DNA from 2 places in the Umezawaea sp. genome. Region 2 is predicted to be linked to the other one. Evidence: predicted binding sites of a transcription regulator. Region 2 holds the regulator's gene; the other holds the start of a gene.
The links. Region 2 encodes HspR, which represses chaperone genes until heat shock. Its sites were predicted from a motif close to ANNTTGAGTNNNNNNNACTCAANNT; they were not measured.

Region 1: the regulator HspR is predicted to act here: its motif matches at 9,765-9,789, upstream of lon (endopeptidase La).

The regions. Positions count from the first base shown of each region.
Region 1 covers NZ_DBNGPQ010000171.1:68-15,686, forward strand. Annotated here, with positions in the region: gene AC156L_RS38160 (S1 family peptidase) at 1-768, opposite strand, end outside; gene AC156L_RS38165 (M48 family metallopeptidase) at 860-1,885, opposite strand; gene AC156L_RS38170 (alpha/beta hydrolase) at 1,955-2,884, shown strand; gene AC156L_RS38175 (VOC family protein) at 2,881-3,300, opposite strand; gene AC156L_RS38180 (helix-turn-helix domain-containing protein) at 3,378-4,112, shown strand; gene AC156L_RS38185 (hypothetical protein) at 4,090-4,473, opposite strand; gene AC156L_RS38190 (TetR/AcrR family transcriptional regulator) at 4,485-5,057, opposite strand; gene AC156L_RS38195 (alpha/beta hydrolase-fold protein) at 5,133-6,371, shown strand; gene AC156L_RS38200 (CatB-related O-acetyltransferase) at 6,391-7,044, shown strand; gene AC156L_RS38205 (hypothetical protein) at 7,031-7,780, opposite strand; gene AC156L_RS38210 (SAM-dependent methyltransferase) at 8,058-8,852, opposite strand; gene AC156L_RS38215 (leucine-rich repeat domain-containing protein) at 8,927-9,703, opposite strand; gene lon (endopeptidase La) at 9,804-12,179, shown strand; gene AC156L_RS38225 (AMIN-like domain-containing (lipo)protein) at 12,252-12,731, opposite strand; gene AC156L_RS38230 (YbhB/YbcL family Raf kinase inhibitor-like protein) at 12,893-13,423, shown strand; gene AC156L_RS38235 (mycothione reductase) at 13,493-14,866, shown strand; gene AC156L_RS38240 (MFS transporter) at 15,007-15,619, opposite strand, start outside.
Region 2 covers NZ_DBNGPQ010000124.1:17,806-33,424, reverse strand. Annotated here, with positions in the region: gene clpB (ATP-dependent chaperone ClpB) at 1-1,455, opposite strand, end outside; gene AC156L_RS28000 (VOC family protein) at 1,594-1,977, shown strand; gene AC156L_RS27995 (MDR family MFS transporter) at 2,038-3,669, opposite strand; gene AC156L_RS27990 (MarR family winged helix-turn-helix transcriptional regulator) at 3,666-4,127, opposite strand; gene AC156L_RS27985 (FAD-binding oxidoreductase) at 4,584-5,687, shown strand; gene AC156L_RS27980 (heat shock protein transcriptional repressor HspR) at 6,450-6,887, opposite strand; gene dnaJ (molecular chaperone DnaJ) at 6,884-8,068, opposite strand; gene grpE (nucleotide exchange factor GrpE) at 8,095-8,718, opposite strand; gene dnaK (molecular chaperone DnaK) at 8,715-10,583, opposite strand; gene AC156L_RS27960 (substrate-binding and VWA domain-containing protein) at 10,752-12,875, opposite strand; gene AC156L_RS27955 (DUF4097 family beta strand repeat-containing protein) at 13,109-13,978, opposite strand; gene AC156L_RS27950 (hypothetical protein) at 14,058-14,642, opposite strand; gene AC156L_RS27945 (TetR/AcrR family transcriptional regulator) at 14,639-15,244, opposite strand; gene AC156L_RS27940 (hypothetical protein) at 15,241-15,369, opposite strand.

The sequences.
Region 1 (15,619 bases), on a different contig from region 2:
CAGCGCCCCCTCCACCAACTCGGGCGCCAGCACACCCCCGAAAGCAGCGACCCGCGCGTAAACCCCTGGCTTCCCGGCCCGAGCGCACCCCTCACCCCAGGACGTCACCCCGATCAACTTCCCCCCGGCCACCAACGGCCCCCCGGAATCCCCCTGGCAGGTGTCGACCCCACCCTCGGGGAACCCGGCGCACACCATCTGCTCGGCGTCGTACTGCGAGTAGGCGGCCCCGCAGGCCGCGTCCGACGTCACCGGAACGGTCGCCCCGAGCAGGTACCGCGACGCGGCCCCCTGCTCGCTGGTCCGCCCCCACCCGTACGCCGCGGCGGACGTCCCGGCCGCGTAGGACTCCGGGCCGTCGGCCAGCGGCAGCACCGAGTACGGCAACGCCCTCCGCAGCGTCAGCACCGCGACGTCCTCGCCGCGGTCGGCGGCCACGTACTCCGGGTGGACCCACACCCGCGACACGGCGGCGACCACGCCCGCGGTGCTCCTCTTGTCCTCGCGACCGGCCACCACGCGGAGCCCCGACGCGGCCCGCCCCACCGAGCAGTGCGCGGCCGTCAGCACCTTCGTGGGCGCCACCAGCGTGCCGCCGCAGAAGTGGAACCCGTTCGCGTCGGTCAGGTACACCGCCCACGGGTGCTCCGCGATCGAAGCCCGCTCGCCGCCGACGATCTCCACGTCTGCGGACGCGGGCGCGACGGCGGTCAGCAGCGCCGCCGCCGCGACCACGAGCACGGCGAAAAGTCGTTTGATCTCCCCCACGGGGCCTCCTCGGTGCGATCCAGTGCGATCAACCACTAACCGAGGACACTAGGCCAGACGTCCGACAAAAGCTGGGCCGTTCAGCCCAACGTCAGTTGTTCGGGGAGTTCCCGAACTTGCTCCAGACCTTGCCCGCCGTGTTCCCCAGCACCTCGCCGAACTCGTTGAACACCTTCATCAACGGGTCCTCGGACGTGCTCATCGAGTCCTTGTACGACTTCGCCGCGGACTTGATGTCGTCGGTGAACGTGCTGGTGGGCCGGTCGTCCTCCCGCCGCTGGTAGGTGCCGGTCAGGATCTCCCGGTACTGCTCGGACGCGGCCCACTTCTGCAGCTCGGCGGCGCGCACGACGGCCAGCGGGTGCGTCAGCGGCCACGTCTTCACCAGCTTGAGCACGCTGTCGCGGATGTCCTCGACCTGCTCGTACTCCTTGGCCTGCTTCAGGAACTCCGCCGTGTCGATCTGCGAGGTGTCCATGCCGCCCGCCATCGCCACGTGCACGCGCAGCGCGGCGGCCGGGTCCTGCACGCACAGCAGGCCCGCGCGGTCGCACGACAGCTCGGTCTTGCGGTACCACTCGTGCAGCGCCGCGATGACCGCCCGGATCGCCCAGTACCCGGCGGGCATCCACCCCAGGCTGTACTGGAGCTGCATCAGCCGCTGGAGGATCGTCTGGTAGAGCGCGTGCCCGGACAGCACGTGCCCCATCTCGTGCCCGATCGCGAACCGCAGGCCCTCGTCGTCCAACAGCTCGACCAGCCCGGTCGTCAGCACGATGAACGGCTTGTCGATGCCCAGCGTCAGCGCGTTCGGCACCGGGTTGCGCTGCACGAACAGCTCGGGCACCGGGTCGACGTCGAGCGTCGCCGCCGCCTCCAGCCTGAGCCGGTCGAGCTTCGGGTACTGCTTGGGCCCCACCCTGATGGAGGACGCCAGGTAGACGAGGCGCTCGCCCCGCTCGGTGAACGCGCCCGCCACCGCCTGGAGCACCGGCCCGATGCCGGGCACGGCGCGCAGCAGCGCCAGCGCGCCGCGGTCGGCCGGATGTTCGTACGCGCGCGGACTGATCCCCGGAAAGCGCACCCTGGCCGTCGAACGTTCGATCTCCTCGGTCATCACCCCAGGTTAGACACGATTGGGAACTCAGCCTGCCGGAACGGGGTCATCACCGGGCAGACTGCCCCGATGACCGCTGACGTGCTCGGTGCCGACTTCGAGACCCGTGCGCTGCCGCTGGGCGGCGGCGACGCGACCGCGACCCTCGTGCGGCACCGCGCGCCCGAGGCGACCCGCGGGGCCGTGCTGTACGTGCACGGCTGGGCCGACTACTTCTTCCAGCGGCACGTGGCCGAGCACTACTCGGCCCTCGGCTACGACTTCTACGCCGTGGACCTGCGCGCGTACGGCCGGTCGCTGAAGCAGGGCGAGACGCCGAACTTCACCACCGACCTGGCGGTCTACCACCAGGAGCTGGACGAGGCCGCGCGGATCATCCGCTCGGAGCACGGCCACACCCGACTGGTGGTCATGGGTCACTCCACCGGGGGACTGATCACCAGCCTGTGGGCGCACGACCGCCGCGCCGCGAAGGTGGTCGACGCGCTGGTGCTGAACAGCCCGTGGTTCGACCTGGCCGAGCCGTGGATCATGCGGACGGTCGGCACCGCCGTCGTGCGCGGGGTCGGGCGCCTCTCCCCCGAGCTCGTCCTCAAGCCGGGCCTGGGCCCGGTGTACGGCGAGAGCATCCACCGCGACCACCACGGCGAGTGGGACTTCGACCTCACGTGGAAGCCGATCGAGGCCTTCCCGGTGCACGCGGGCTGGCTGCGGGCCGTGCGCCTGGCCCACTTCCGGCTCCACGCGGGCCTCGACGTGGGCGTGCCCGCGCTGGTGCTGCGCTCGGACGCCAGCCACCTGCACGCGAAGGCGTTCTCCGAGCGCGCGATGGTCACGGACACCGTCCTGGACGTGGAGCACATCGAGCGCTGGGCTCCGAAGCTCGGCCGACAGGTCACGTCGCTGGCCGTCCCCGGCGGGATGCACGACCTGTTCCTGTCGGCCGAACCCGTGCGCGGCCGGGCGTTCGAGCTGGTCGACGAGTTCCTGGAGCGCTAGCGCTCGTGCGGCTGGGGCCGGTGGTGGACGTACTCGACGATCGTCCCGTCCGGGTGCCGGGCCGTGAGCCCGGCCCCGGTCGGCACGTCGATCCGCGCGTCCAGGACCTCCGCGCCCTGCTCCACCAGCCGCTCCTCGTACACGTCGAGGTCGGCGACGAGCAGCGTCCCGTGCGTCGCGCGGAACGGTTCGAGGATCTCCTCCGTACCTTCCACCAGCAGGAACGCGCCCACGGTGGCGATGTCCAGGCCCTTCTCCGGGTACGGGGTGCGCAGGTCGACCCGCACCCCCTGGAGGCGCTCGTAGAAGGAGATCGCGTCGTCGAGCCCACCGCGCGGCACGAACGCGCGGATGTACGGGCGGGGGGTGGTGCGGGTGGACGAGTCGGGGTCGCGGCGCCAGAGCTGATCGGTCATGGCACCAGCCTGCGACCTCCGCGTCCACGGGACGAGACAGCGGTTCATGGGGTTACCGGTGGTCATAGGCTCGGGTCGTGGCGAGCAAACAGGAGCTGGGCGCGTTCCTCCGCGCCCACCGCGAGTGGCTGGCACCGTCGGACGTGGGGCTGGCGGGTGGTTCCCGCCGCCGCACCCCCGGCCTGCGGCGGGAGGAGGTCGCGGCGCTGTCCGGTGTGGGCCTGGCCTGGTACACGTGGCTGGAGCAGGGCCGGGTGGACACCTCCCGGCAGGTGCTCGACGCCGTGTCGCGCGCGCTGCGGCTGGACCGGGACTCGCACGGCCACGTGCTGGCGCTGGCCGGGCTGCGGCCGGTGGTGGACCAGGACGTCGACCTCTCGGCGGTCCTGACGCCGCTCGTGGACGCCTGGCCCGGCCCCGCGGCGGCGGTGGACCGGCGGTTCGACCTGGTCACGGCCAACCCGGCGTACCTGGACCTGTGGCGGCTGCCGGAGCGCAACCTCGTGCTGCTGCTCACCGACCCCGCCGTGCGCGACCGGGTGCCGGGGTGGGAACCGCTGGCGCAGGACGTGTTCCGCCAGTTCCGCATGCACGCCGACCGCCACCCGGACGACCCGCGCACCCGTGACCTGCTCGCCCGGTTCGCGGCGCGGCGGCCCGAGCTGGCGTGCTGGTGGGAGTGCCGGTCCGTGCGGGCGTTCCGCACCACGACGACGAGCGTCGACGGCACGCCGTGGACGTTCTCGCTGCTGCGGCCGGGCGAGGACCCGGAAGCGGGGGTGCTGCTGCTCAGCGCCGCCGGGCCGCGCTAGGCCGGGGCAGCAGGATGTGCACGGCGAAGCCCGCCAGCGTGGCGAGGACGACCTGGTAGGCGATCGACAGCTCCCGCTGCGAGGCGATGAGGAACGCGGCGTCCAGGTCGGTGGACACGAGGCCGGCCATGGTCACCAGACCGGTGACGTGCCAGCCGAAGAAGCCCGCGGTCCACAGCACGAGCGGCCAGCGGTTGCGGTCCGGGCGGCGCAGCAGCAGGAACGTGGAGAAGCCCGCGGCCGCGTTGAACAGCACGGCGGTGGCGACGAGCTCCGCCGCGAGCGGGGACAGCAGGGTCGAGATCGTCTGCACCACGGCGACGGCGACGACCAGCCAGCACCCGAATCGCGTCTTGTCCACGGTTCGGGATGCTAGATCACGCCCGCGCGGGCGGCGGCCAGCGCGGCGCGGGCCGCGCGTTCGGCGACGGCGGCGTCCACGGGTTCGCGCGTGACGAGCACGCGGTAGCAGAGGGGCGCGCAGGCCGTGCGCACCACCTCGACCGGGTCGACGCCCGCGGGGAGTTCGCCCCGCTCGACCGCGCGGACGACGACCAGGGCGGCTCGGGCCTGGCGGGCGGCGTAGAAGTCCCGGAGGGCGTCGGCGGCGCGCGGTGACTGGAACGCGGCGGCCACGACCGCCGTCGGCACCAGGCCGTGCGCGAAGGCCTCGGCGACCTCGGTGGTGATGGCGATCAGGTCGCCCTCGGCGCTGCCGGTGTCGGGCAGCGGCCACGGCGTGTCGCGGGTGTGGTCGAGCGCGTCGGCGAGGAGCACGTCGACGCTGCCCCAGCGCCGGTAGACGGTGGTCTTGTGGACGCCCGCGCGGGCGGCGACGGCGTCGACGGTGAGCGCCGGGTAGCCGTGCTCGGCCAGTTCGGCGTAGGTCGCGGCCAGCACCGCGTCGCGGACGCGGGCCGAACGGCCTCCGGGTCGGGTGCTCATCGGAATCCAGTTGCGTCGTCGGGGCGGACGTGGAGACAATAACGCAACTTTTGTTGCATTAGGGAGGAGTTCGTCGTGGTGGATCGCCTGGCCGAGTTCGCCGCCGACGCCGAGCGGGACCCGGTGGCCGCCACCGAACGGCTGCGCGCCGACCTGGTCGGATCCGGTGGGCCGCTGGTCGAGCGCGTCGACGGCGGCAGGGTTCGGGTGACGTTCGTGTGGATCGGTCCGGAGCGGCAGGTGTCGGTGCGGGCGCAGGTGTTCGACGACCCGAACGCGCTGTCGCACCCGATGCGGCGGGTGCCGGGCACGGACGTGTGGCACCTCGCCGCCGTGGTCCCGTCCGACGTGGTCACCTGCTACCAGTTCCTGGTCGACGACCCGTTCCCCGACGCCGACCGCGACGACCTGGCCGAACTGGGGCGGCTCATGCTCGCGGCGCGCGCCCGGATGTTCGCCGACCCGGTGAACCCCCGCAGGCTGTTCCCGCAGATGGCGGTGGTCGCGGGTGAGCGGACGGCCGCCCCGGAGCACTGGGACTCCGTGCTGGTCCTGCCCGACGCCGAGCCGCTCGACTGGTTCGACACCCCAGAGGGCGAGCGCGGCGCGCTCACCGAGCACCGGCTCGACGGCCGCGCCGTCACCGTCTACACCCCTCCCGGCTACCGGCCGTCCGAGACGTACCCGCTGGTGGTGCTGCTCGACGGCGAGTGCTGGCCGCTGGTCGCCGACCTGCCCGCCGCGCTCGACAACCTGACCGGCCGCGAGATCGCGCCCGCCGTCGTGGCGATGGTGCACAACACCGGCGGGATGGCCGCCCGCATGGCCGAGTTGGCCTGCGACCCCGCCTTCGCCACCCTGCTCGCCGACCGCGTCGTCCCGTTCGTGCGCTCGCTGCACGCCGTCGCCGACCGCGCCGTGGTCGCGGGCAACAGCCTCGGCGGACTGGCCGCCGCCCACGCCGCGCTGACCCGTCCCGACGTGTTCGAGGCCGTGCTGTCGTGCTCCGGCTCGCACTGGTGGGGCTACGACGGCACGGGCTGGGGCAAGGACTCCGAGCCCGAGTGGCTGACCCGCCAGTACGCCGACGCGCCCCTGCTGCCCCTGCGCTTCTGGGTCGACGTGGGCACGCTGGAGACCGGCTCCAGCCCCCTGTCCCCCGGCGTCGACCAGCGCGCCGCCAACCGCCACCTGCGCACCGTGCTGCGCGCCAAGGGTTACCCCGTCGACTACCACGAGGCGCCCGGCGGCCACGACTTCGCCACGTTCCGCCGCAGCCTCGTCCGCGGCCTCCGCGCCCTGCTGCCCGCCTGAGAGAGGACCCTCCGTGCCCATCGCCCCGAGCCCGGACCAGCTCTACCCGCTGCCGGACCACCCGAGGGTCGTGCTGCTCAAGCCGCTGATCACCTCCCCGACCATCGAGGTCGGCGACTACAGCTACTACGACGACCCGGACGACGCGACGCGGTTCGAACACCGCAACGTCCTCTACTCCTACGGCGAGGAGAAGCTCGTCATCGGCAAGTACTGCGCCATCGCCGCGGGCACCACGTTCATCATGGCGGGCGCCAACCACCTGACCACCGGCGTCTCCACGTTCCCGTTCACGATCTTCGGCGGCGACTGGGCGGAGTCCACCGTGGACCTCATGCTGGCCAACCCGTCGAAGGGCGACACGACCGTCGGCCACGACGTGTGGTTCGGCTACCGCTCGATGATCATGCCCGGCGTGACCATCGGGCACGGCGCGATCATCGCCAGCGGCGCGGTCGTGGTGGCCGACGTGCCGCCTTACACGATCGTGGGCGGCAACCCGGCGAAGCCGGTGAAGGCCCGGTACTCGGCCGAGGAGGTCGACCTGCTGCTGAGGGCGGCGTGGTGGGACTGGCCGGTCGACCTGGTGACCGAGCACGTGCGGACGATCATGTCGGGCACACCGGCGGACATCGGCGGGATCGCGCGGGCCAACGGGCTCATGACGGGGTGATCGACCAGTCCCCGCTCGACGTGACCTGGACGATCGCCGGACCCGCCAGCGGCACGGTGCCCTCGTAGCCACCGATGGTGTTGACCGCGAGGTCGATCCTGCTCGTCTTGAGGGACGCGACGTGGACGGCGAAGTTGCCGTCGCCCACGTTGCCGACCTTCGCCTTGGTCGCGCCCGCGGCGAGGAAGACCACCGAGTCGCCGCTGCCCGACGCCACGCCCTCGACCAGGGGCGCCAGGTCGAGCCCGCCGACGGTCAACGTCCACGCGCCCTGCGCGCCGACGGTCAGGGTGGTGGTGCGGCTGCCGTCCCTGATGTCCATCCACCGCAGACCGCTGTAGGCGCCGATCTCGTTGACCAGCAGGGATTCGAAGCCGTCCGACTTGAGCGTGGTGTTGCTCGAACAGGCGGGGCACTCGAACTTCACGATCTTGATGCCGCTGGGCCGGTCCAGCGCGACCACGTCGTCGCCCTGTCCGGTGTAGACAGTCGGTGGCGGTGGCGGTGGCGGTGGGGGCTTGGTCGTGGTGGTCGTCGTCCGGCCCGTCGTGGTCGTGGGCTTGGGCTTGGCCGAGGTGGCCGGGGCCTTCGCGAGTTCGGCGGCGGCGGACGACGCCGCGGCGCCCGGTTCCTGCCCCGACCGCTCACCGCCGTTGGCCACGCTGATCACCACGAGCAGGGTGACGACACCGACGACGACCCACGGCCACCGCTTGGTCTTCGGCCGCGGCGGCACGGGTGGCGGAACGCACCGGCCCGGAGGCGGGCCGTGCGGGACTCCCGGAGGCGGGCCGCCCCACTGGGGCTGTCGCGGCCCGTACGGGGGCGGGGGATCGGGAGGACCTGCGGGCGGTTGCGTCATGGGAGTGCCTCCAACCTGAGCGCACCGGTGTTCCGGTCGCCCGTTCCGTCGAAGCTCCCGCACGCAGCGTTATCCCCTTGGCGCGCCACTCACTCTTTCGAGTCCACATGAGACTCGAATGGGCGTACGCGGGTCAGCGGCACAGGGTCGGTCACGGCTTGCGGCCCACCCCGACGTACGCGCTGATGTACGCGTCGTCGGAGTCGGAACGCCACTCCGGCAGCAGCACGACGCCGGGGTCGACCAGGTCGAGGCCGTCGAAGAAGCAGGCGATGTCGGCGGCGGAGCGCAGGACCAGACGGGCGTCGGAGCGCTGGTAGACGGCCTGCACGCGTTCGCCGCTGGTGACGCCGTCCTGCGTGACGCCGTCCAGGCTGCCGTGGGAGATCGCCACGTAGCTGCCGGAGCACACGGCGTCGCGGTAGCGGGCGACGGCGGCGTGCGGGTGGTCGCCGTCGGGCACGAAGTGCAGGACCGCGGAGAGCAGGACCGCGAGCGGGCGGTCGAGGTCCAGCACCTCGCGAACTTCCGGGGTGGCCAGCACCTCGTCGGGGTCGCGCAGGTCGGCGCGCACGGCCACGGCGTGCTGCTCCTCCGCCAGCATGGCGATGCTGTGGGCGACGGCGACCGGTTCCACGTCGACGTAGACGACGCGGGCGCCGGGGTTGGTCTGCTGGGCGATCTCGTGGACGTTGCCGACCGTGGGGATGCCCGAACCGAGGTCGAGGAACTGGTCGACGCCCTGGTCGGACAGGTAGCGGACGGCGCGGCGGAGGAAGTTGCGGTTGGCGCGCGCGGCGCCCGCCATGCCGGGGTAGATCTTCTCGACGGCCTTGGCGGCCTCGCGGTCGACGGCGAAGTTGTGCGAGCCGCCGAGGAAGTAGTCGTACATCCTCGCGACGCTCGGTCGGGTGAGGTCGACCGAGGACGGCACCCACAGATCCACGACAGCCCCTCCACCGATGCTATGTCGATCACACTCGATCCAACCCCGCCGCGTCGGGAACTGTCCAGGTGCGGTCAGGTGAGGACGACGCAGCCCCGCCGTTCCAGGTCGAGCAGCCACAGCGGCATCGCGAGCCGCTTGTTCCAGCGGAGGTCGAGCTTCTCCAGCGCGGGCAGGCCGCCGAGCACGTCCGGCAGCGTCGACAGCGCGTTGTTCCGCAGGTCGAGGACCCGCAGCGCGGCGAGGTCACCGATCTCGACGGGCAGCGCGGTCAGGTGGTTGTCGCGCAGGCTGAGTTCGCGCAGGTCGGTCAGGCGGCCGAGGGACCCCGGCAGCTCCGTCAGCAGGTTGCCGCGCAGGTGCAGCTCCCGCAGCCGGGTGAGGTCGCCGATCGACTCCGGCAGCGCCGCGAGCCGGTTGCCGTAGAGCCGGAGCTCGCGCAGGCCGGCCAGGCCGCCGACGCTCTCCGGCAGCGAGGTCAGCAGGTTGTCGGCGATGTTGAGGTAGCGCAGCTTCACCAGACCGCCCAGCGACTCCGGCACGGACGTGAGCCGGTTGTCGCCGAGGTAGAGGTACCGGTCGAGCGAGGTCAGGTCGCCGAGGGAATCCGGCAGCGCCGTCAGGGCGTTGTGCCCGAGGTCGAGGGTGTGCAGCGTGGTGAGCCCGCTGATCTTCGGCGACAGCTCGCCGACGCGGTTCGCCGCGACGTTGAGCGAGCGGAGCTCGACGAGCTCCCAGAGCGAGTCCGGCAACGCCGTGAGGTCGTTGTCGTAGGCGCTGAGCTCCCACAGGTCCGGCGGGAGGTCGGGGAACTCGGTCAGCCCTTGGCCGTCCAGGTCGAGGCTCTGCATTGCGACACCCTAGGTGCTCGCTCAGAGCGAACGCCCGGCGGAAACAATCCCCGACTCCACTTGGTTGAGCCAGTCAGACTCAACTTTGGAGGGTGACTTGATGGGCAAGACTCTGGCACTTCCGGTGTTGCCCCTCGACGACGTGGTCGTGCTCCCCGGCATGGTCGTTCCCGTCCGGCTTTCCGGCGCGGACGCCAACGCCGAGGCCCGCGCCGCCGTCGAGGCCGCCACCGCCGCCGCCGAGAACGGCGCCAAGGCGCAGCTGCTGCTGGTGCCCCGGCTCGACGGCAAGTACGCCAAGGTCGGCACGCTGGCCGTGATCGAGCAGGTCGGCAGGCTGTCCGGCGGCGAGCGGGCGGCCGTCGTGCGCGGCACCGAGCGCGTGCGGATCGGCACCGGGACGACCGGACCGGGCGCGGCGCTGTGGGTGGAGGCGACCGTCGCCGACATCCCCGAGGCCGACGACCGCACCACCGAGCTGGCCCGCGAGTACCGCGCGCTGGTGACCACGATCCTCCAGCAGCGCGGCGCGTGGCAGGTCGTCGACTCCGTGCAGCAGGTGGACGAACCGTCGGCGCTGGCCGACCTCGCGGGCTACGCCTCCTACGTGACCGAGGACCAGAAGGTCTGGCTGCTGGAGACGAGCGACGTCAACGAGCGGCTGGAGAAGCTGCTGGAGTGGGGCCGCGAGTACCTGGCGGAGCTGGACGTCGCCGAGACGATCCGCAAGGACGTCAAGGAGGGCATGGAGAAGCAGCAGCGGGAGTTCCTGCTGCGCCAGCAGCTCGCCGCGATCCGCAAGGAGCTGGCCGAGCTGGACGGCAAGCCCGCGACGGAGGAGCAGGACTACCGCGCCCGCGTCGAGGGCGCCGACCTGCCCGAGCACGTCCGCAAGGCCGCGCTCGCCGAGGTGGACAAGCTGGAGCGCACGTCCGACCAGTCCCCCGAGGTCGGCTGGATCCGCACGTGGCTGGACACGGTGCTGGAACTGCCGTGGAACGAGCGCACCGACGACGCCTACGACATCCGCGGCGCGCGGGCCGTGCTCGACGCCGACCACTCCGGTCTGGACGACGTGAAGGAGCGGATCACCGAGTACCTGGCGGTGCGCCGCAGGCGGACCGACCGCGGCATGGGCGTCGTGGGCGGTCGGCGCAGCGGCGCCGTGCTGGCCCTCGTCGGTCCTCCCGGTGTCGGCAAGACCTCGCTCGGCGAGTCCGTCGCACGGGCCATGGGCCGCGAGTTCGTCCGGGTCGCGCTGGGCGGCGTGCGCGACGAGGCCGAGATCCGCGGCCACCGCCGCACGTACGTCGGCGCGCTGCCCGGCCGGATCGTCCGCGCCATCACCGAGGCGGGCACGATGAACCCCGTCGTGCTGCTGGACGAGATCGACAAGGTCGGCTCGGACTACCGGGGCGACCCGACGGCCGCGCTGCTGGAGGTGCTCGACCCGGCGCAGAACCACACGTTCCGCGACCACTACCTGGAGGTCGACCTCGACCTGTCCGACGTGGTCTTCCTGGCCACGGCGAACGTGCTCGACACGATCCCCGCGCCGCTGCTCGACCGCATGGAACTCGTGCAGCTCGACGGCTACACCGAGGACGAGAAGGTCACGATCGCCCGCGACCACCTGCTGCCCCGGCAGCTGGAGAAGGCCGGCCTGACGCCCGAGGAGGTCACGATCTCGGAGGACTCCCTGCGCAAGCTGGCGGGCGAGTACACCCGTGAGGCCGGTGTGCGGCAGCTCGAACGCGGCCTCGCGCGCATCCTGCGCAAGGTCACGGCGAAGGTCGCGCTGGACGAGGAGGCGCTGCCGGTCGGCGTCGAGGTGCCCGACCTGCGCGGCTACCTGGGCAAGCCGAAGCACACGCCGGAATCGGCCGAGCGCACCTCGGTCCCCGGCGTTGCGACGGGGCTGGCCGTCACGGGTGCCGGTGGCGACGTCCTGTTCATCGAGGCGTCGCTGGCGGCCAAGGACTCCGGCGCGAGCGGCGTCACGCTGACCGGGCAGCTGGGCGACGTGATGAAGGAGTCGGCGCAGATCGCGCTGTCCTACCTGCGGTCGCACGACGACGAACTGGGCTTCGGCGTCGGCTCGCTGGCCGACCGCGGCGTCCACGTCCACGTGCCCGCCGGTGCCGTGCCGAAGGACGGCCCGAGCGCGGGCGTCACGATGACGACCGCGCTCGCGTCGCTGCTCTCGGGCAGGCCGGTCCGCTCGGACGTGGCGATGACCGGCGAGGTGTCGCTGACCGGCCGCGTGCTGCCGATCGGTGGCGTGAAGCAGAAGCTGCTGGCCGCGCACCGGGCGGGCATCACGACCGTGCTGCTCCCGGCGCGCAACGAGCCCGACCTGGACGACGTGCCGGAGTCGGTCCGCGAGGCGCTGACCGTGCACCTGGTGGCGGACGTCCGCGAGGTGCTGGTCCACGCCCTGGAGCCCGCGGCGTCCGCGGTGACCGCCGCGGCGTAGTCCGGACGTGAAAAGGCCCCGCTCGGTCATCCGAGCGGGGCCTTTCCTCGTGCGACGGCTGGGTCCGAGGACTCAGACGCCGATGTCGATGACGACCCGCGTCGGGTTCTCCAGGACCGAGACCGACTGCCAGGTGGCCCGGCGGTAGCCGAGCCCCACGGTCAGCTGGCCCTCGAAGTCGCCCGTGATCGCGAACGCCTGGACGTTGGACAGCTGCGGGGTCGTGAACTTCCGCGGACCGGTGTAGGTCGGGTCGCCGTTGTCGTCGTGCGCGGCACCCGGCCACGTCACGACCTGGTAGAAGTAGGTGCCCGGCAGGTTGACCGGCAGGCCGGACCCGTCGTAGGTCAGCTCGGGCACGACCTGCGCGAACGGGATCGTCGGCTTCGGCCCGGTGAAGTCCAGCACGATCCGGTCGTACGTGGCGTGCGCCCCCACTCGAACGTTGGTCAGCAACGGCGTGGACGGTGACGCGGACGCCGTGGACACCACCGACGCGACAGCGGTCAAAGCGGCGAACAACACGACTACCGCGCGCAAACGAGTCCTCATGGCTACCCCTCCCCAAGTGTGGCCGGAAAGCGCTCCGCCCCGAGGAGCGCTTCCCCATTAGAGACGCTCGGCGGCCCCCGTGGTTGCGAACACGGGAAACTGCGCCGTCCGAGTGCCCCCACTAGGCTCGGATCGACCGATGATCACCCGTGGAGGACCCGATGAGCCTTGAGCGCCCCGTTGCTCCCGATCCCTACTCGCTGCTGCCGGTGGTGCCCTCGTTCAGCGTGACGTCGACCGACGTGCGCGACGGCGAGACGTTGCCGCAGGCGCAGGTGCACGCGGGCGGCAACACCTCTCCGCAGTTGAGCTGGTCCGGTTTTCCCGAGGGGACCAAGAGCTTCGTGGTGACGTGCTTCGACCCGGACGCGCCGACGCCGTCGGGGTTCTGGCACTGGGTCGCGGTGAACCTGCCCGCGTCGGTGACGGAACTGCCCGCGGGCGCGGGTGGGTCGGACGACTCGCTGCCGGGTGGCGCGTTCCACGTCCGCTCGGACTACGGCACGCGCGCGTTCGGCGGCGCGGCCCCGCCGGAGGGCGACCCGGCGCACCGGTACTTCTTCGTGGTGCACGCGGTCGACGTGGAGGAGCTGGACGTCGACGGCGACGCCTCGCCCGCCGTGGTGAGCTTCAACCTGGCGTTCCACACGCTCGCGCGGGCGATCCTCACCCCTGTCTTCCAGCAAACCTGAGCGGGAATCGCACGGCCGTCCTGCCCGTTTGAGAGAGTAGGAACCCCACCTACCAGGCAGGACGGCATCGTGCGGCACTTCGACCTCGTCATCATCGGCAGCGGCTCCGGGAACTCGATCCCCGACGAGCGGTTCGCCGGCCAGCAGATCGCGATCGTCGAGAAGGGCGTGTTCGGCGGCACCTGCCTGAACGTCGGCTGCATCCCGACGAAGATGTTCGTGCACACCGCGGACGTGGCCTCGACCCCGTCGGGTGCCGCCAAGTTCGGTGTCGACGAGCACCTGGACGGCGTGCGGTGGCCGGACGTGCGGGACCGGATCTTCGGCCGCATCGACCCCATCTCGGCGGGCGGGCTGCGCTGGCGGTCCGAGGACAACGCGAACGTGACCGTCTACCAGGGCACGGCGAGGTTCGTCGGCCCGAAGACGCTCGACACCGGCACCGGCGAGGTCATCACCGCCGACCGGTTCGCGATCGGCGCGGGCAGCAGGCCGGTCATCCCGGACGTCGTGGACCTCGACACGGTCGACTACCACACCAGCGACACCGTGATGCGGCTCGACGAGCTGCCCGAGAGCATGGTCATCCTGGGCAGCGGGTTCGTCGCGAACGAGTTCGCGCACGTGTTCTCGTCGTTCGGCGTGAAGGTCACGATGATCGCCCGCTCGGACCTGCTGCTGCGCCACGAGGACCACGAGATCGCCGAGCGCTTCACCTCGCTCGCCACCGACAGGTGGGACGTGCGGTTGCAGCGCAAGACCGTGCGCGCCGAGCGCACCGACGGCGGCCTCCGCCTGCACCTGGAGGGTCCGGACGGCGCGGAGGTCGTGGACGCCGAGGCGCTGCTGATCGCGGTCGGCCGCACCCCGAACACCGACCTGCTCGACCTCGCGCAGACCGGTGTGACCACCCACCCGGACGGCCGGATCGTCGTGGACGAGTACCAGCGGACCGTCGTGGACGGCATCTACGCGTTCGGCGACATCAGCTCCGAGTACCAGCTCAAGCACGTCGCGAACCACGAGAGCAAGGTCGTGCGGCACAACCTGCTGCACCCCGACTCGCCGAGGAAGTCGGACCACCGGTTCGTGCCGTCGGCCGTGTTCTCGTCCCCGCAGATCGCCTCCGTCGGCCTCACGGAGGAGCAGGCGGTCGAGCAGGGCGTCCGGTACGTGAAGGGCACGCAGGCGTACGCGTCGATCGCCTACGGCTGGGCGATGGAGGACCACAGCGGCTTCGCCAAGGTCCTCGCCGACCCGGCCACCGGGCAGATCCTGGGCGCGCACATCATCGGTCCGCAGGCCCCGACGGTCATCCAGCCGCTCATCCAGGCCATGAGCTTCGGCCTGGACGCCCGCACGATGGCCGCGGGCCAGTACTGGATCCACCCGGCCATGCCGGAACTGGTCGAGAACGCCCTGCTGAACCTGCCGCTGGACTAGTCGAACGGCGTCCGGGCGGTCGCGATGGCCCGTCGCGACCGCCGGGACCCGCGACAGCCGTGATCAGCTGCCGAGCGAACGCACGACCTCGTCGGGGTCGGCGAGCCGTCGCCGTGCGCTTCCTCGCCCGTGGAGCCGTCCTACACGGTGCGGGGACGGCCCGCGATGGAACCGAGCGCGGTGAGCAGCACGACCAGGCCCGCCAGGACGAGCATCGAGGTCGTCCACGCGCCCGTCGAGTCGCGCAGCAGCCCGAACGCGAACGGGCCCGTGGCCGCGATCAGGTAGCCGATGCTCTGCGTCATCGCCGACAGCCGGGCGGTGTCCGCGGTGGTCGACGAGCGCAGCGAGACCAGCACGATCGCCAGCGGGAACATGCCGCCCATGCCGAGGCCGACCAGCAGCACCCACAGGCCCGTCAGGGTGCCGGGTGCGAACGCGAGACCCAGCACTCCCGCCAGCAGCAGCGCGCCGAGGACGAGCACCATCCCGGTCTGCGAGCGCCAGCGGGCGGCCAGCGGTGGCACGACGAAGCTGACCGGGACGCCGAGGACGACGGTGATGGCGAGCAGGAAGCCCGCCGTGGTGCGGTCGACGCCCGCGTCGCCGAGGATCGCCGGGAGCCAGCCCATCACCGTGTAGGCGAGCAGGGCCTGGCTGCCGAAGAAGACCGTCATGACCCACGCCAGCGGGCTGCGCAGCAGGGAGCGGCCGGGCGGCGGGCCCGTGACGCGGCCCGCCACGCCGCGGCGG
Region 2 (15,619 bases):
GCGCAGCTGCTCCAACTGCTCCTTGAGGTCGCGGACCTTGTCGATGGAGCCCTTCTCGTTCTGCCAGCGCGCGGTCAGGCCCGCCAGCGCCTCGCGCTTCTCGGCCAGTTCGGCGCGCAGCGCCGCCAGCCGCTCCACCGAAGCCGGGTCGGACTCCTTCGAGAGCGCCATCTCCTCGATCTCCAGGCGGCGCACGGCCCGTTCGACCTCGTCGACCTCGACCGGCCGCGAGTCGATCTCCATGCGCAGCCGGGACGCGGCCTCGTCGACCAGGTCGATCGCCTTGTCCGGCAGGAACCGGGAGGTGATGTAGCGGTCGGAGAGGGTCGCGGCGGCCACCAGCGCGGTGTCGGTGATCCGGACGCCGTGGTGGACCTCGTAGCGCTCCTTGAGGCCGCGCAGGATGCCGACCGTGTCCTCCACGCTCGGCTCGCCGACCAGCACCTGCTGGAACCGGCGCTCCAGCGCGGGGTCCTTCTCGACGTACTTGCGGTACTCGTCCAGCGTGGTCGCGCCGACCATCCGCAGCTCGCCGCGGGCCAGCATCGGCTTGATCATGTTGCCCGCGTCCATCGCGCTCTCGCCCGTGGCGCCTGCGCCGACGATCGTGTGCAGCTCGTCGATGAACGTGATGACCTGGCCCGCGGAGTCGGTGATCTCCTTGAGCACGGCCTTCAGCCGCTCCTCGAACTCGCCGCGGAACTTCGCGCCCGCGACCATCGAGCCGAGGTCCAGCGCCACGACCCGCTTGCCGCGCAACGACTCCGGCACGTCACCGGCGACCACGCGCTGGGCGAGGCCCTCGACGATGGCGGTCTTGCCGACGCCGGGCTCGCCGATCAGCACCGGGTTGTTCTTGGTGCGCCGGGACAGCACCTGCACGACCCGGCGGATCTCCGGGTCGCGGCCGATCACCGGGTCCAGCTCGCCCTTGCGGGCGCGTTCGGTCAGGTCGACGCCGTACTTCTCCAGCGCCTGGTAGGTGCCCTCGGGGTCCGGGCTGGTGACCCGCGCCGAGCCGCGCACCCTGGAGAACGCCTCGCGCAGCGCGTCCGGCGTCGCACCGTGGCGGCGCAGCAGGTCGGCCACCTGGCCGCCGTGCTGGGCGATGCCGACCAGCAGGTGCTCGGTGGAGACGTACTCGTCGCCCATCTCGGTCGCGAGCTCCTGCGCCTTGGCGAGCACGCGCACGGCCTCGCGGGAGAACTGCGGGGCGGACATCGAGGAGCCGCTCGCGGCGGGCAGCGCTCGGGCCACCTGGTCCAGCTCCTTGCGCACCACACCGGGGTCCGCGCCCACCGCGGCCAGCAGCGGTGCGGTCAGCCCGTCACCCTGAGCCAGCAGCGCGCCGAGCAGGTGCACGGGACCCACGTCCGGGTTCCCCGCCACCGTCGCGGCCTGCACCGCGGCCGAGACCGCCTGCTGGGTCTTCGTGGTCGGGTTGAAAGCGTCCATTCCTCACCCCATCGCAGATGTGCGCGCCAGCCTTCCGCACGCGCTCCCATCATGCACAACGTCAGCAAAGTTGAGTCGGTTCCGCTCAACTTGAATAATCGCTGTGGTCTCGACCACGCCCTTGGGGAAGATCGGACCATGAGCGCGAAACCGCAGCACATCACCTTCAGCAGCACCGACCCGTTCGAACTGGCGACGTTCTGGTCCAAGGTGACCGGCTACCCGCTGGCCGACGACGACTTCCCCGGCGACCCCGAAGCCTCCGTCCTGCCCCCGAGCGGCCCGATCCTGCTGTTCGTGACCGTGCCCGACGAGAAGGCGTCCGCCAGGAACCGGGTGCACCTCGACCTCCAGCCGGACACCACGCGGGACCAGGAGGTCGACCGCCTGCTCGGCATCGGCGCGACCCTGGTGGACGACCAGCGCAAGCCAGACGGCCGCGGCTGGGTCGTGCTCGCCGATCCCGAGGGCAACGAGTTCTGCGTCGAGCGCAGCGCCGCCGAGAAGGCCGCCAAGCCCTGAGGACGCGAAAGGCCCTCCGCCGCGAGCGCCGCGCGGCGGAGGGCACATCTTGGCCTCTCCCTACCTCCGATCACCCACATGTAGTAGCGAGTTGTCCACACCGGGGGTGGAGTTATCCACATTCCGCAGGTCGGCATCCACAGGCAGGTGGACAGGTGCCTCACCCGTCGGTGAGCCGACCACGGGCTGGGGGATGTCCATCGAGGTCCGCAGGGGCACCTCCTTGATCATCACGACCGCGACGACCGTGACGACGGCCGCGACGGCCGCGATCAGGAACAGCGTCGCCATCGCGTCGCCGTAGGCCCCGCGCACCAGCGCCTGGATCGGGCCGGGCAGGTGGACGAGGTCCAGCGTGCCGCCACCCGTGCCCGCGGGCGTGCCGGGCGGCAGACCGGCGGCGATCTTCGTGCTGACCTGGCTCGCGAGCACCGAGCCGAGCACCGCGACACCGGCCGTGCCGCCGAGCGAGCGGAAGAACGTGACCGTGGAGCTGGCCGCGCCGAGGTCCGCCATCGAGACGTCGTTCTGGACCGCCAGCACCAGGTTCTGCATCGTCAGCCCGAGGCCGACACCGGTCAGCAGCATGTAGGCGCCCATCAGCACCAGGTTGGTCTCGTGGTCGATCGTGCCGAGCAGCCCGAGCCCGACGACCAGGACGACCGCGCCGGACACCAGGAAGTTCTTCCACTTCCCGTACTTCGAGATCAGCTGGCCGGAGATGGTCGACGCGATCGTCAGCCCCGCCACCAGCGGCAGCGTGAGCAGGCCCGCCTTCGTCGGCGAGAAGCCGCGGGAGAGCTGGAAGTACTGGCCGAGGAACACCGAGGCGCCGAACATCGAGGTGCCGACGGCGACGCTGCCGAGCACGGCGAGCGAGAGCGTGCGGTGCTTGAACAGCCGCAGCGGCACGACCGGCGAGCTGGCCCGGCGCTCCACGAAGTAGGCGGCCACGAGCGCCGCCGCCGCACCGGCGAGGTAGGCGAGCGTCTCCGGGGAGATCCAGCCGAAGTCCCTGCCCGCGAACGACACCCACATCAGCACCAGGCTGACGCCACCGGTGATCAGGAACGCGCCCGCGTAGTCGATCTTCACGTCCTTGCGGACCGTGGGCAGCTTCAACGTCTTCGCCAGCACGCCGAGCGCCAGCACCGCCAGCGGGACGGTGATGAAGAACGTCCAGCGCCAGCCGAGCCCCGGCGTGTCGACGATGAACCCGCCGACCAGCGGGCCGCCGACCGTGGCCGCAGCCATGACCGCGCCGGTGTAGCCGCTGTAGCGACCGCGTTCGCGGGGGCTGACCATCGCGCCGATGATGACCTGCGCGAGGGCCTGCACGCCGCCCATGCCGAGGCCCTGGACGACGCGGAACCCGATGAGCTGCTCCATGTCCTGGGCGAACCCGGAGAGCACCGAGCCGATCGTGAAGATGGTGATCGCGATCTGGAACAGCAGCTTCTTGCTGAACAGGTCGGCCAGCTTGCCCCAGATCGGGGTCGTGGCCGTCGACGCCAGCAGGGTCGAGGTGATGACCCACGTGTACTGGGTCTGGTTGCCCTTGAGGTCGGCCAGGATCGTCGGGAGCGCGTTGGCGACGATCGTGGAGCTGAGGATCGCCACCAGCAGCGCGAGCAGGATCCCGGACAGGGCCTCCAGGATCTTGCGGTGGGTCATGGGTGTCGCGTCTGTCATCGAACAGCCTCCGGGACCAGCAGGTGAGCACGCAGGTCGTCGGTGAACAAGCCGAACTGGCGCACGAACTCGTGGACGTCTTCTTCGGTCCAGTCGGCGAGCGCCTCCTGGACGAGGGTGACCTGGGCCTCGCGCCAGCCGTCGAGGGTTTCGAGGCCGCGGGAGGTGGCGGTGATGAGCTGGGCGCGGCCGTCGGACCGGCAGGCGCGGCGTTCGACCAGGCCCGCCTTCTCCAGCTGCGCGACCTGCCTGCTCACCACGGACGGGTCGACCAGGTGCACCTGCGCCAGCTCCGACACGCGGGACTCGCCGCGGCGGGCCAGCTCGGCGAGCAGGCCGACGGCCGCCGGGTGGAGGTCCCTCTCCTCCCACACCCTCGTGGTGATCACGTGCTTGAGCTGGAACACCGCGTGCAGCCCTCGGAGGACGTCGACGCAGCTCTCCCTGGTCGGACCCATGTCCATCACCTCATTAGTTGTCAATGACAACTATATGCCCAGATAGTTGTCCAATACAACCTTCTCGACTGTGACGTGGAGGACCACCCGACAGGAGGAATCCGGGTCTCAGGAGGCCGACCCCGGCGGGACGCCGGGTGACTACACCGGGCGACGCACGTCGGCGGGTGCGAGACAAGGGGCGATCAAGGTACACACCAAGGAGAATGTTCCACCGTTGGCCGGTATTCGTGCGACGCTATGTAACCAAGCTGCACTCAAAGGTGGCATCAAGGAGTCAACCAGCCAGATGAAGGGTTAATGTCGTCGCGTCGGGGTTGGATGCTTGACGTGGACGGTGCGCCTTGCTGGCGCCTCTAAGAACGTGGAGACTGCGCCCGGATCATGACAGCGAACGCCGTACTTAGTCCCATCCCTACTCCGCCACACCGCGAACCACCTCCCGGCGTCACCGCGATGGTGCGCATGATCCGGGAGAGCTTCGCGGTGGTGGAGCCGCGCGCCGAAGAAGTCGCCAAGTTCTTCTACGGCATGCTCTTCAGCCTCTCGCCCTCCACCCGCGAGATGTTCCCGGCCAACATGGAGGTGCAGCGCAGCCGCCTGCTGCGCGCCCTCGTGCACACCGTGCAGATGGTGGACCGCCCGGACGACCTCATCCCGTTCCTCCGCCAGCTGGGTCGTGACCACCGCAAGTTCGGTGTCGTGTCGATCCACTACGAGTCCGTCGGCACCGCGCTGCTGGCCGCCGTGAAGAAGTACGCAGGCACCGCCTGGACCCCCGCGGTCGAGATGGCGTGGGCCGAGGCGTACACGATCATGGCCCGGTCCATGCAGGAAGCGGCGGCGGCCGACGACGGCCCGGCCTTCTGGCGCGCCACGGTGCTGGAGCACCAGCGCGTGAGCTGGGACCTCGCCGTCGTGCGGCTCCAGCCCGACCACCCGCTGCCCTACCGGGCGGGCCAGTACCTGAGCGTCGAAACACCCCAGCGCGGCAGGCTGTGGCGGTACTTCTCACCCGCCAACGCCCCGCGCGAGGACGGCACGATCGAGTTCCACATCAGATCGGTGGAGGGTGGCTGGGTCAGCCGCTCCGTCGTCGGCCACACCCAGCCGGGCGATGTGTGGCGCCTCGGGCCGCCCATGGGCAGGCTCGGTGTCGACCGGACGTCCAAGCAGGACATCCTGATGGTCGCGGGCGGCACCGGCGTCGCGCCGATGCACGCGATCATCGACGAAATGGCCCAGTGGGGCGAGAACCCCCGCGTCCACCTGTTCGTCGGCGGTCGCACCCGCGAGGACCTGTACGACCTGGACAACCTCCAGCGGATCGCCATGACCAACCCGTGGCTGACCGTCGTGCCGGTGCTGGAGTCGGACCCCGGCGCCAGGGGCGTCGAACAGGGCACGCTGGCCGACGTGGTCACCCGCTACGGCGCCTGGGAGGACCGCGACGTCCTCGTCTGCGGCTCGCCCGCGATGATCCGCTCGACCGTCTCCCGCATGCTCGTCGCGGGGACACCGCTGGACCGCATCAAGTACGACCCGTTCACCCTGGACTGACGGGTTCGCGTTCGTTCGACGCTCCGGCTGCCCGCCCGCACCCGGAGCGCGTGGTGACGGCGAGAACCACTGGGGCCACGAGCGGCCGCACCACGAGCACGCGCGGTCGGCTTGACTCGGGCGAGTCAAGCCGACCCCAGCACCGGAACGGGGTCACCCGGAATGACGGGCCCCCGATTCACAGGGTAGCGCGGTGGTCCGACAGTCTTGAATTGTCGACAAGTCCACCGACCGCGCTCATCCCACTTCTTTCACGCACTTCGTCCACCTCGACAAAGGCGTACCCCACCCAGGGGGAACCCTGATTTCAACGCTACCAATCGGCACCGACATTTTTGTGCGACGCCGAATTCGGAAAATGCGTCGCCGCTGGTCAGCAAGGGTTTTCAGTGACCGAAAGCCCGAGACTGTCAGACCTCGTGGGTAGAGTGGAATTCGGGGGGATCCCCCGTCGGAAGTCGAGGCTTGCTCAAGATCGAGTGTTACTCGGAGTCGCCGACGGGCGGGTTCGACGGGTGTGGCCGAGGGTTGTTCCGTGAACTAATTTCACGATTCCCAGGGGTTAGCGGGGCCGTGGAAACCTCCGAGGGCGGGTTCGACCGATCATCCAGCGGGCCCGCCACCACCGGCCGCCGACCTACCGATCACGACGGTGAGCAGGGGCCGTGAGGGCGACCTGCGGAGGGCACCGCGGCGCCTGTCGACGAAGAAAGCCCGGTGGTCGACGACGAGGTCCCGGCGCAGCGGCCGGAACGCCTCGGATCACTTGCGGGGCTGGGGCTTCCAGACCACGAGCGCCGTCTCGTGGCGCAGCGGCACGAGGTCGCGGCGGTAGGTCTTGTGGACCGACGCGGCGGCGTGGTCGGCCGCTGCCAGGGCGTTCGCCAGCTCCTGGGTCAGTTCGGACAGGCGGTTGCGGAGGGCGTCGACCTCGTTCTCCAGTTCGATGATCCGCTTGATGCCCGCGAGGTTGACGCCGTCCTCCTGGGAGAGGCGCTGGACCTCGCGGAGCAGCACGATGTCGCGCATCGAGTACCGCCTGCCGCCGCCGGACGTCCGGCCCGGCGACACGAGGCCGAGCCGGTCGTAGCTGCGGAGGGTCTGGGCGTGCAGGCCGGAGAGCTGGGCCGCCACCGAGATGACGAAGAACGGGGTGTCCTCGTCCGTGCCCGGCGGGAAGGGAAAACCGGGGGTGTTCACGCCGACCTCCCCTTGCTCTCCAGCAGTGCGTTCAGCTCCGCCCGCGGGTCGTGCTGCGCGGTGGCGGCGGCGTAGGCCTCCAGGGCTTCCCTGGCCTGGGCGTCCATGTTGTTCGGCACGGTGACCAGCAGCTTGACCAGCAGGTCGCCGGTCTTGCCGTCGCGCTTCTCGATGCCCTTGCCCTTGGCCCGGAGGATGCGGCCGCTGGCGGTGCCCGCGGGCACCTTGAAGGTCACCTTGCCTTCGAGGGTGGGCACCGTCAACGTCGTGCCCAGGGCGAGTTCGGCGAACGTCACCGGCACGTCCAGCGTGAGGTCGTTGCCGGAGCGGCCGAAGAACGGGTGCGGGTTCACGTGGACCCGCACGAACAGGTCGCCGGTGGGGCCGTTGTTGCGGCCCGGTTCACCCTGGCCCGCGAGGCGGATGCGCTGGCCGTCGTCGACCCCCGCGGGGATCCTGATGGTCAGCGTGCGGGTCTTGGTGCTCACGCCCTCGCCGCCGCACTCGGGGCACGGGTCGTCGATGATGCGGCCGGTGCCCCGGCAGTCGGGGCACGGCTCGCTGAACGCGAACGCGCCCTGGCTGCGGGTGACCAGGCCCGCGCCACCGCAGTTGACGCAGGTGTGCGGAACGGTGCCGGGCCGCGCGCCGGACCCGTTGCAGGTGCCGCAGGCGGCCGGGCTGGACAGGCGCATGGGCACCGTCGCGCCCTTGACCGCCTCGGTGAAGTCGATGCGGACGTCGGTCTCGACGTCCTCGCCGCGCCGCGGCCGGGTGGCCGAGGACCCGGCGCCGCCGCGGCGGTTGAACAGGCCGCCGAGCAGGTCGCCGAGACCTCCGGCGCCGGGCTGCGCCCCGGCTCCACCGGCGCGGTTGAACAGGTCGTTCACGTCGAAGCCGCCGCGACCGCCGCCGAAACCGCCCCCGCCGAAACCACCTCCGCCGCCGTACAGCCTGCGGGCCTCGTCGTACTGCTTGCGCTTGACCGGGTCCGAGAGCACGCCGTTCGCCTCGGACACGGCCTTGAAGCGCGCCTCGGCCTTGGCGTCGCCGGGGTTGGCGTCGGGGTGCATCTCCCGCGCCAGCTTCCGGTACGCCCGCTTGATCTCGTCCGCGGAGGCGTCGGAGGAGACGCCCAGCTCGCGGTAGAAGTCCTTTTCGATCCAGTCCCTAGCACTCACCGGACGTCTCCTCCTTCCCCTTGTGCCTAGTCCTGCGCCTGGTCGGGCACGGACACGTCCCCGGCCTCGAAGTCGGTCACCGCGACGAGGGCGGGCCGCAGGACGCGGTCGCCGAAGCGGTAGCCGCGACGCAGGACCGCGCTGACGGTGGGGCCCGCCACGTCCGGGGACGTGCCGTGCTGCACCGCCTCGTGCACCGACGGGTCGAAGGGTTCGCCGTCGTGGCCGAACGCTTCGAGCCCGGTGTGCTGGAGCGCGCCGACGAGCTTGTCCGCGACGGCCTTGAACGCACCGGTCAGGTCGCCGTGAGCGGCGGCCCTCTCGACGTCGTCCAGGACGGCCAGGAGTTCGCCCGCCACCTGCGCCTTGGCGTTGCTGATGACGAGTTCCCGGTCGCGCTCGACGCGCTTGCGGTAGTTCGCGTACTCGGCCGTCAACCGCTGGAGGTCGGCCGTGCGCTCGTCGAGCTGCGCCTTGTACTCGGCGGCCGGGTCCTCCTCGAAGAGGACCTCGGGCGCCGCGTGCTTGCCGCCTTCGAACTCGACGTCGAGCACCTCGCCGTGCACGGGCTCGGCAGCCTCGTCGGCTTCCGGCTCGACGCGGTGGTGGTCGTTCACCAGGTCGGGCTGCTCGTCCTGTGGGTGGGTCACTTCTTCTCGTCCTCGTCGACGATCTCGGCGTCCACGACGTCGTCAGCGCCCTTGGCCCCGGTGCCCGCGCCCGCCGCGCCGGGAGCACCCTCGGCGCCCTCGGCACCGGGGGCCGCCGCGCCCGTGTTGGAGTAGAGGGCGGTGCCGATGGCCTGCGACTCGGTCGCGAGCTTCTCGACCGCGGAGCGGACGGCGGAGATGTCGGTGCCCTTGAGGGCCTCGTTGGTCTCGGCCACGGCGGCCTTGACCTTCTCCTTGACGTCCTCGGGGAGCTTGTCCTCGTTCTCCTTGACGACCTTCTCGGTCTGGTAGACGAGGGTCTCGGCCTGGTTGCGGACCTCGGCCTCCTCGCGGCGGCGCTTGTCCTCCTCGGCGTGGGCCTCGGCGTCCTTGACCATGCGCTCGATGTCGTCCTTCGGCAGCGCGGAGCCGCCGGTGATCGTCATCTTCTGCTCCTTGCCGGTGCCGAGGTCCTTGGCGCCGACGTGGACGATGCCGTTCGCGTCGATGTCGAAGGTGACCTCGATCTGCGGCAGACCGCGGGGGGCCGGGGGCAGGCCGGTCAGCTCGAACATGCCGAGCTTCTTGTTGTCCGAGGCGAAGTCGCGCTCACCCTGGAACACCTGGATCTGCACCGAAGGCTGGTTGTCGTCCGCCGTCGTGAAGATCTCGGACCGCTTGGTCGGGATGGTCGTGTTGCGCTCGATGAGCTTGGTCATCACGCCGCCCTTGGTCTCGATGCCCAGGGACAGCGGGGTGACGTCGAGCAGCAGGACGTCCTTGACCTCGCCCTTGAGGACACCGGCCTGGAGCGCGGCGCCGACGGCGACGACCTCGTCCGGGTTCACGCCCTTGTTGGGCTCGCGGCCACCGGTCAGCTCCTTGACCAGCTCGGCCACGGACGGCATGCGGGTGGAACCACCCACGAGCACGACGTGGTCGATGTCGCCGACGGAGACGCCGGCGTCCTTGATCACGTTGTTGAACGGCGCGCGGGTGCGCTCCAGCAGGTCGTTCGTGATGCGCTGGAACTCGGCGCGGGACAGCGTCTCGTCCAGGAACAGCGGGTTCTTGTCCGAGTCGACCGTGATGTAGGGCAGGTTGATGCTGGCGTTGTTCGAGCTGGACAGCTCGATCTTCGCCTTCTCGGCGGCCTCGCGGATCCGCTGGAGCGCCATCTTGTCCTTGGTCAGGTCGATGCCGTTCGCGGACTTGAAGCGCTCGACCAGCCAGTCGACGACGCGCTGGTCCCAGTCGTCGCCGCCGAGGTGGTTGTCACCGGAGGTCGCCTTGACCTCGACGACGCCGTCGCCCAGCTCCAGCAGGGACACGTCGAACGTGCCGCCGCCGAGGTCGAAGACGAGGATCGTCTGCTCCTTCTCGCCCTTGTCCAGGCCGTAGGCCAGGGCGGCGGAGGTGGGCTCGTTGACGATGCGCAGGACGTTGAGGCCCGCGATCTGGCCCGCTTCCTTGGTGGCCTGGCGCTGGGCGTCCTCGAAGTACGCGGGCACGGTGATCACCGCGTCGGTGATCTCCTCGCCCAGATACGCCTCGGCGTCGCGCTTCAGCTTCATCAGGACGCGCGCGGAGATCTCCTGCGACGTGTAGGCCTTGCCGTCGACCGGCTCGGTCTTCCAGTCGGTGCCGATGTGGCGCTTGACCGAGCGGATGGTGCGGTCGACGTTGGTGACCGCCTGGTTCTTGGCGGGCTGCCCGACGAGGACTTCGCCGTTCTTCGCGAAGGCCACGATGGACGGGGTGGTGCGGGAACCCTCGGAGTTGGCGATCACCGTCGGCTCGCCGCCCTCCAGGACCGCGACGACGGAGTTGGTCGTCCCCAGGTCGATGCCGACTGCTCGCGCCATGAATTCCTCCTGGTGGTACGTGCTGGTGGGTACTGCGTTGAGCGTTGCCGGCTCAAGTTTGCCAGGTCCGCCGGACTTGAGTCCAACGGGCTCAACCTTCCTGCCTGTCCAACGGTCGACCCACCGGTGTTGTTCCCCGATCGGAGTGATCCGGGCCACGCCCCCCGGTCAGAAGTTCGACAGGACGTCGATGATCACGTTCGTGATGGTCGTCGGGTCCTTGGCGTCGTACTTCTTCGCCCCGGTCCCCTTCGAGATCGTCGCCAGCGCCTCCGCGCCCGCCTTGTTGTTGGCGTCGAGCTCGCTGCCGTAGGCGATGGTGAACACCCGGACCGGCTTGTCGCCCGACGCGTCCTTGCCCCTGATCACGTCGATCAGCTCGGTGGGCGCCTGGATGCCGCGGGCCTTGTCGTTGACCCCGTCGGTGAGCAGCACGACGGCGTTGATCGAGTTCGGGTCGTAGGTGCCGCGCACGACCTCCACGGCCCGGTCGATCGTGTCGTACAGACCCGTCGCGCCGTCCGCGGTCAGCCCGTCGATGTTCGCCGCGATGTCCTGCCTGCGGGTGCCGTCCATCGGCCCGATCGGCACCAGCGGCACGAAGTCCGCGCCGCCCTCGCCGATGCCGGAGGAGAACTTCCACAGCCCCACGCGGTCGGAGTCGGTGAACCCGTCGGCGAGCTGCCGCATGGCGGGCTTCACCAGCTCCAGCTTCGTGGCACCGGTGCCGGGCACCTTCTCCTCCATCGACAGCGAGGAGTCGATGCACACCAGCACGTTGGTGGGCTTGCGGAGCTTCACCCAGCTGGCCAGCACCTTGGCGACGACCTCGTTGGTGGGCGTGCCGAGCGGTTTGATCTCCGCGTCGGGCAGCCACCCGTAGGCGGACCCGCCGAGGTCGATCGGCTTCTGCTGGTGGTCGCGGAACCCGTACTCGGCGAACTGGCGCTGCACGGCGTCGGAGTGCAGGTAGGACAGGAAGTCGTCGGCGACGGCGCTCTTGGCCCGGTCGAGCCCGTTCAGCTTGATGAACGGGTGGTCGGAGTGCAGGACGCCTTCCTCGGGGTAGACGGCGACCAGCTTGGTCTTGGGAGGCTCGGTCTTGGAGCAGCCCTCGTCGTCGCTGTAGGAACCGCAGGTGTACCCGGCGTTGTAGGCGATCACGGAGTTCTCCGACATCGTCACCGCCGAGATGTAGGAGAGCGCGTCCTCCGCGTCGGCCTGCCGCATGTTCGACAGGAACGTCAGGGTGGTCTTGCCGTAGTGCACGACGGAGTGCTCGATCGCCTTCATCCGCTGCGCCACCGCGTCCTTGTCCACGTCCTCCGGGCGCACCTCGCGGATGCTGCCGTTGGCCGAGAACAGCGCGCCGAGCGTGGCGTGGAGGCCGGACGTGGAGTAGGTCGGGTTCGTCTTGCCGAGCTTGAACGCGCCCCACTCCGGGTGGCCCTTGCTCGCCCAGAAGTGCGGGTCGCCCGCCCACGTGGCCAGGTCCTCCCAGCCGATCCCGGCCTCGGGCCAGCCGAGCGCGCGGGCCATCGGCTCGGGCATCGCGATGATCGACGGGCTGGTCATGATCGCGGGTGCCTTCCCGTCCGGGAACAGCGACCTCGTCTCCGGCGTGGCCCGCTGCTGCGCCAGCGGCAGCCACTCCGACGCGGCGGGCGACCACACGTCGGGCCTGCGGCCGTCGGCCTCGGTCCAGCCCCGTGCCAGGGCGGCCATGGCGGTGCCGGAGTCGACGGACGTCACGTCGACCTCGACGCACTGGCCGTTCGCCTCGTGCGCCCCGTAGGCGGCGGCGAGTTCGGCCATCTGCTTGGGCTTGTCCACCGACGCGGCGACCGTGAGGCTCGCCGTGGGCGTCGAGCAGGCGGGCAGCGCCGTGGCCACCTGCGGCGTCGAGCTGGTGCCGTCACCGGACTCGGGCCACAGCACGATCCCCAGCACCACCAGCACGACGAGCGCGGCGGCCACGCCCCAGCGCACCGCGGGGCCCGTGCTGAACCGCAGGCCGCTCGGGGGCGGTGGAGCCGCGGCGACGGGCCCCGCCGTCTTCTTCGCGTGGTCCCACCACGGCCGCCACTGCTCCGGGTTGTCGCCGCACGCCCGGATGTAGGCGCTGGTCAGCTCCCAGCTCGGCAGTTCGCGGCCGCTGGTGGCGCGCTCCAGGTCCGCCTCGGAGTAGTCGGTCATCGCCGCGAGCTGCGCGGAGGTCAGCCCGATCTCGTCCCGCAGCTTGACCAACCGGTAGGCGAACGCCTCCGCGGGAGGGCCGTCGGGGTTCAGCATCGTGGGCAAACCTCTCGATCAAGGGTCCGGACAACCCCGAGGTGCGAGGTGGAACGTCCCCGTGTTCACCCGTGTCGCGGCGGCCCGTGGGCCGTCACCCACCTTCGGCGGCTGCTCCCATGATCGGCACATCTGGCCGGTCAAACCAGTACCGCGCCAGGTCGTGACCTCGGTGCACCCGAATGGCCGCAGCGGGTGCCCCGTGACGGAGCACCCGCGGCGGCCGTGCGGTCTCAGGCGGCGTTGAGCGTGATGTCGCCGCTGCTCGCGGTCAGGTTCAGCTCGAACTGCCCCGAGGGGTCGTCCTTCACTCCGACCTTCTTGTCGCCGCTGCTCGTGTCGACCGCGACCCGGTAGCCCGCGTTCGGCACCGTCACGGTGATGTCGCCGCTGCCCGCGTTGGCCTTCACGTTGTGCGCCTTGGCCAGTTCGACCACCACGCTGCCGGACTTGGCGTCCGCGTCCACGTCGCCGTCGACCTGCTCGGTCCGGATGTCGCCGGAGGAGTTGACCACGGTGACGGCGCCGGTGACACCGGTCAGCTTCACGTTGCCGGAGCCGATCTTGGCCGTGACGCCGCCCGCGAGGTTGTCGCCGCTGAGGTCGCCGGAGCTGTTGTCGACGCGCACCGCCCCCGCGATGCCGCGCAGGGTGGCGTTGCCGGAGCCGAGGTTCACGTCGACCGACGCGAGGTCCTGCACCTCGAGGTCGCCCGAGCCGACCTCGCCCTTGACCGTCGTCTCCTTCGACGGCACGGCCACCTCGTAGTAGGCCTCGCAGCCGTTGCCGCAGCCGTTGAGGACGAGCGAGCTGCCGTTGACCTGGTGCGTGGGGCCGCTGGGCTTGGAGGCCGCCTTGCCGTAGCGGAGGGTTCGCTTGATCGTGGTGGCGCTCGCGCCCTCGACGGAGCGGACCTTCACGTCCCCGCCGTCGTTGTCGATCTGCACGGTGGAGATCTGGTCGTTCACCGTGTAGTCGTCCGAGGAGCTCTCCTGGGCGATCCTCACGCAGGACGACAGGCTCATCGTCGTGGCCACCGCCGCGACGGCCAACAACGCGATTCGCTTCCCCACCACTACCCCCTTGCCGACCTGTCCGCTCATGGGAACCACGCTAGGGGCACGACCCCCGGCGCACACGAGGGTGGCCCCCCGGCTCCATACGGGGGCTATCCCTACCGCTTCACGCGAGGTCCTCGACGACCGCGCGCAACGCGGGCGCGCACCCAGCCGGGTCCGACAGGTACCGCTGCGACGCGATCACGTGGGTCGGCGTCATCCGCTCCCACACCAGGCCCTGGACCGGCACCGACGTGATGACCAGCCGGAACGGCCGCACCTGCCTGCCGAGCCGGACCTCGACGCCGCGAACGACCTCACCGATGGGCAGAGCCCCCGGCCGGGGGCTCTGCGCGCGGCCCGCCTCCCAGGCCGCTGCGGGTTCCCGAAGCGCCCGGACCGCGGCTCGCAGGGCGGGTCGGGTCAGCAGGGACGTCGAGTCCTCGTTGGTGGGGATCGACCGGACGTCGACGGGCGTCTCGGCGCGGGCGTGGTCCAGGACGTCCGCCCACCACCCGAGCCACTCCTCGGTGATGCCGGCGCGGTCGACGCCGCGGGGGACGAACACCGGCACGGACGGGTCGAGGCCCGGCAGCTCCGGCACCGTGTCGACCGAGAGCGCGAGCGTGTCGCGCAGGAACAGGGCGGTGTTCACCGCCTGGTTGGTCCCGTGCCCGACCTGCCACGACTCACGACCGGCGAACCTCATTCACCCATTGTCCCGCCCTGGAGGCGATCCAGGTGCTGTCGCGGACGTATCAGGTAAGACACAACCGGTTCCAGGTCGGCCACGCCGGGTGGTTCGTCGGCGATCAAGCCCTGCATCAGCAGACCGTCGACGGCCGCGAGGAACGCCCGGAACGCCACCGGGTCCGTGTCGAACGGCCGGGCGGCCTCGGTGATCAGGTCCAGCCACCGGCGCGCGGCGGGCCGCAGCTCCGGGCGGCGGGCGGCCAGCAGGTACAGCTCGTACTCGGCCATCGTGCGGCCGCGGTTCGCGCCGACCATGTCGACGAGCCGCCGGGTCACCTCCTCGACGTCGGTGTCCGGCGCGTTGACCAGCCGGACGATCAGGTCGCTGACGTCGTCGGCGAGCGTGTCCGCCGACCACATCAGGGTCGCGATGAGGAGGTCGTCCAGCGAGGCGAAGTAGTAGGTCGTGGACGTGGTGGGCACACCGGCCTCGCGGGCGACCGACCGGTGGCTCACGCCCGCGACGCCGTCGCGCTCGATCACCCGGAGGGTCGCCTCCAGGATGGCCTGCCTGCGGCGTTCGCCCCTGGCTCTCCTGCCGTCCACCTGCTCGTTCAGGACGCGCTCCCCGGCTCGATGGTGATCACGCCGCCGACCAGCATGAGGCCGACGACCATAGTGGGCGCCGCACGCGCGCCGGAGGCGGTGGCCGCGGGGGTGGCCTGCACGACGGTGGTGATCACGGGGGCTCCAGGGCCTCGGGGCGGGAACGCGCCGTCGGGTTCCTCGGCGTTGATGGTGGTGGGCGCGCGAGATCAACGCGGGGAGGCCGGGCCGGGCCGGCACGTTTGTGACAGCTTGCTTCTCACTCGGGCCGAAACTGTGGAACATCCGTCCCACGGGTTCGGGTGTTGATCGATACACTTCTGCGACCCCGGCCACGCCCAAGTGGTTACCGGCGAGTAATGAGGCGTAATCTCCGAGCCACGTGCT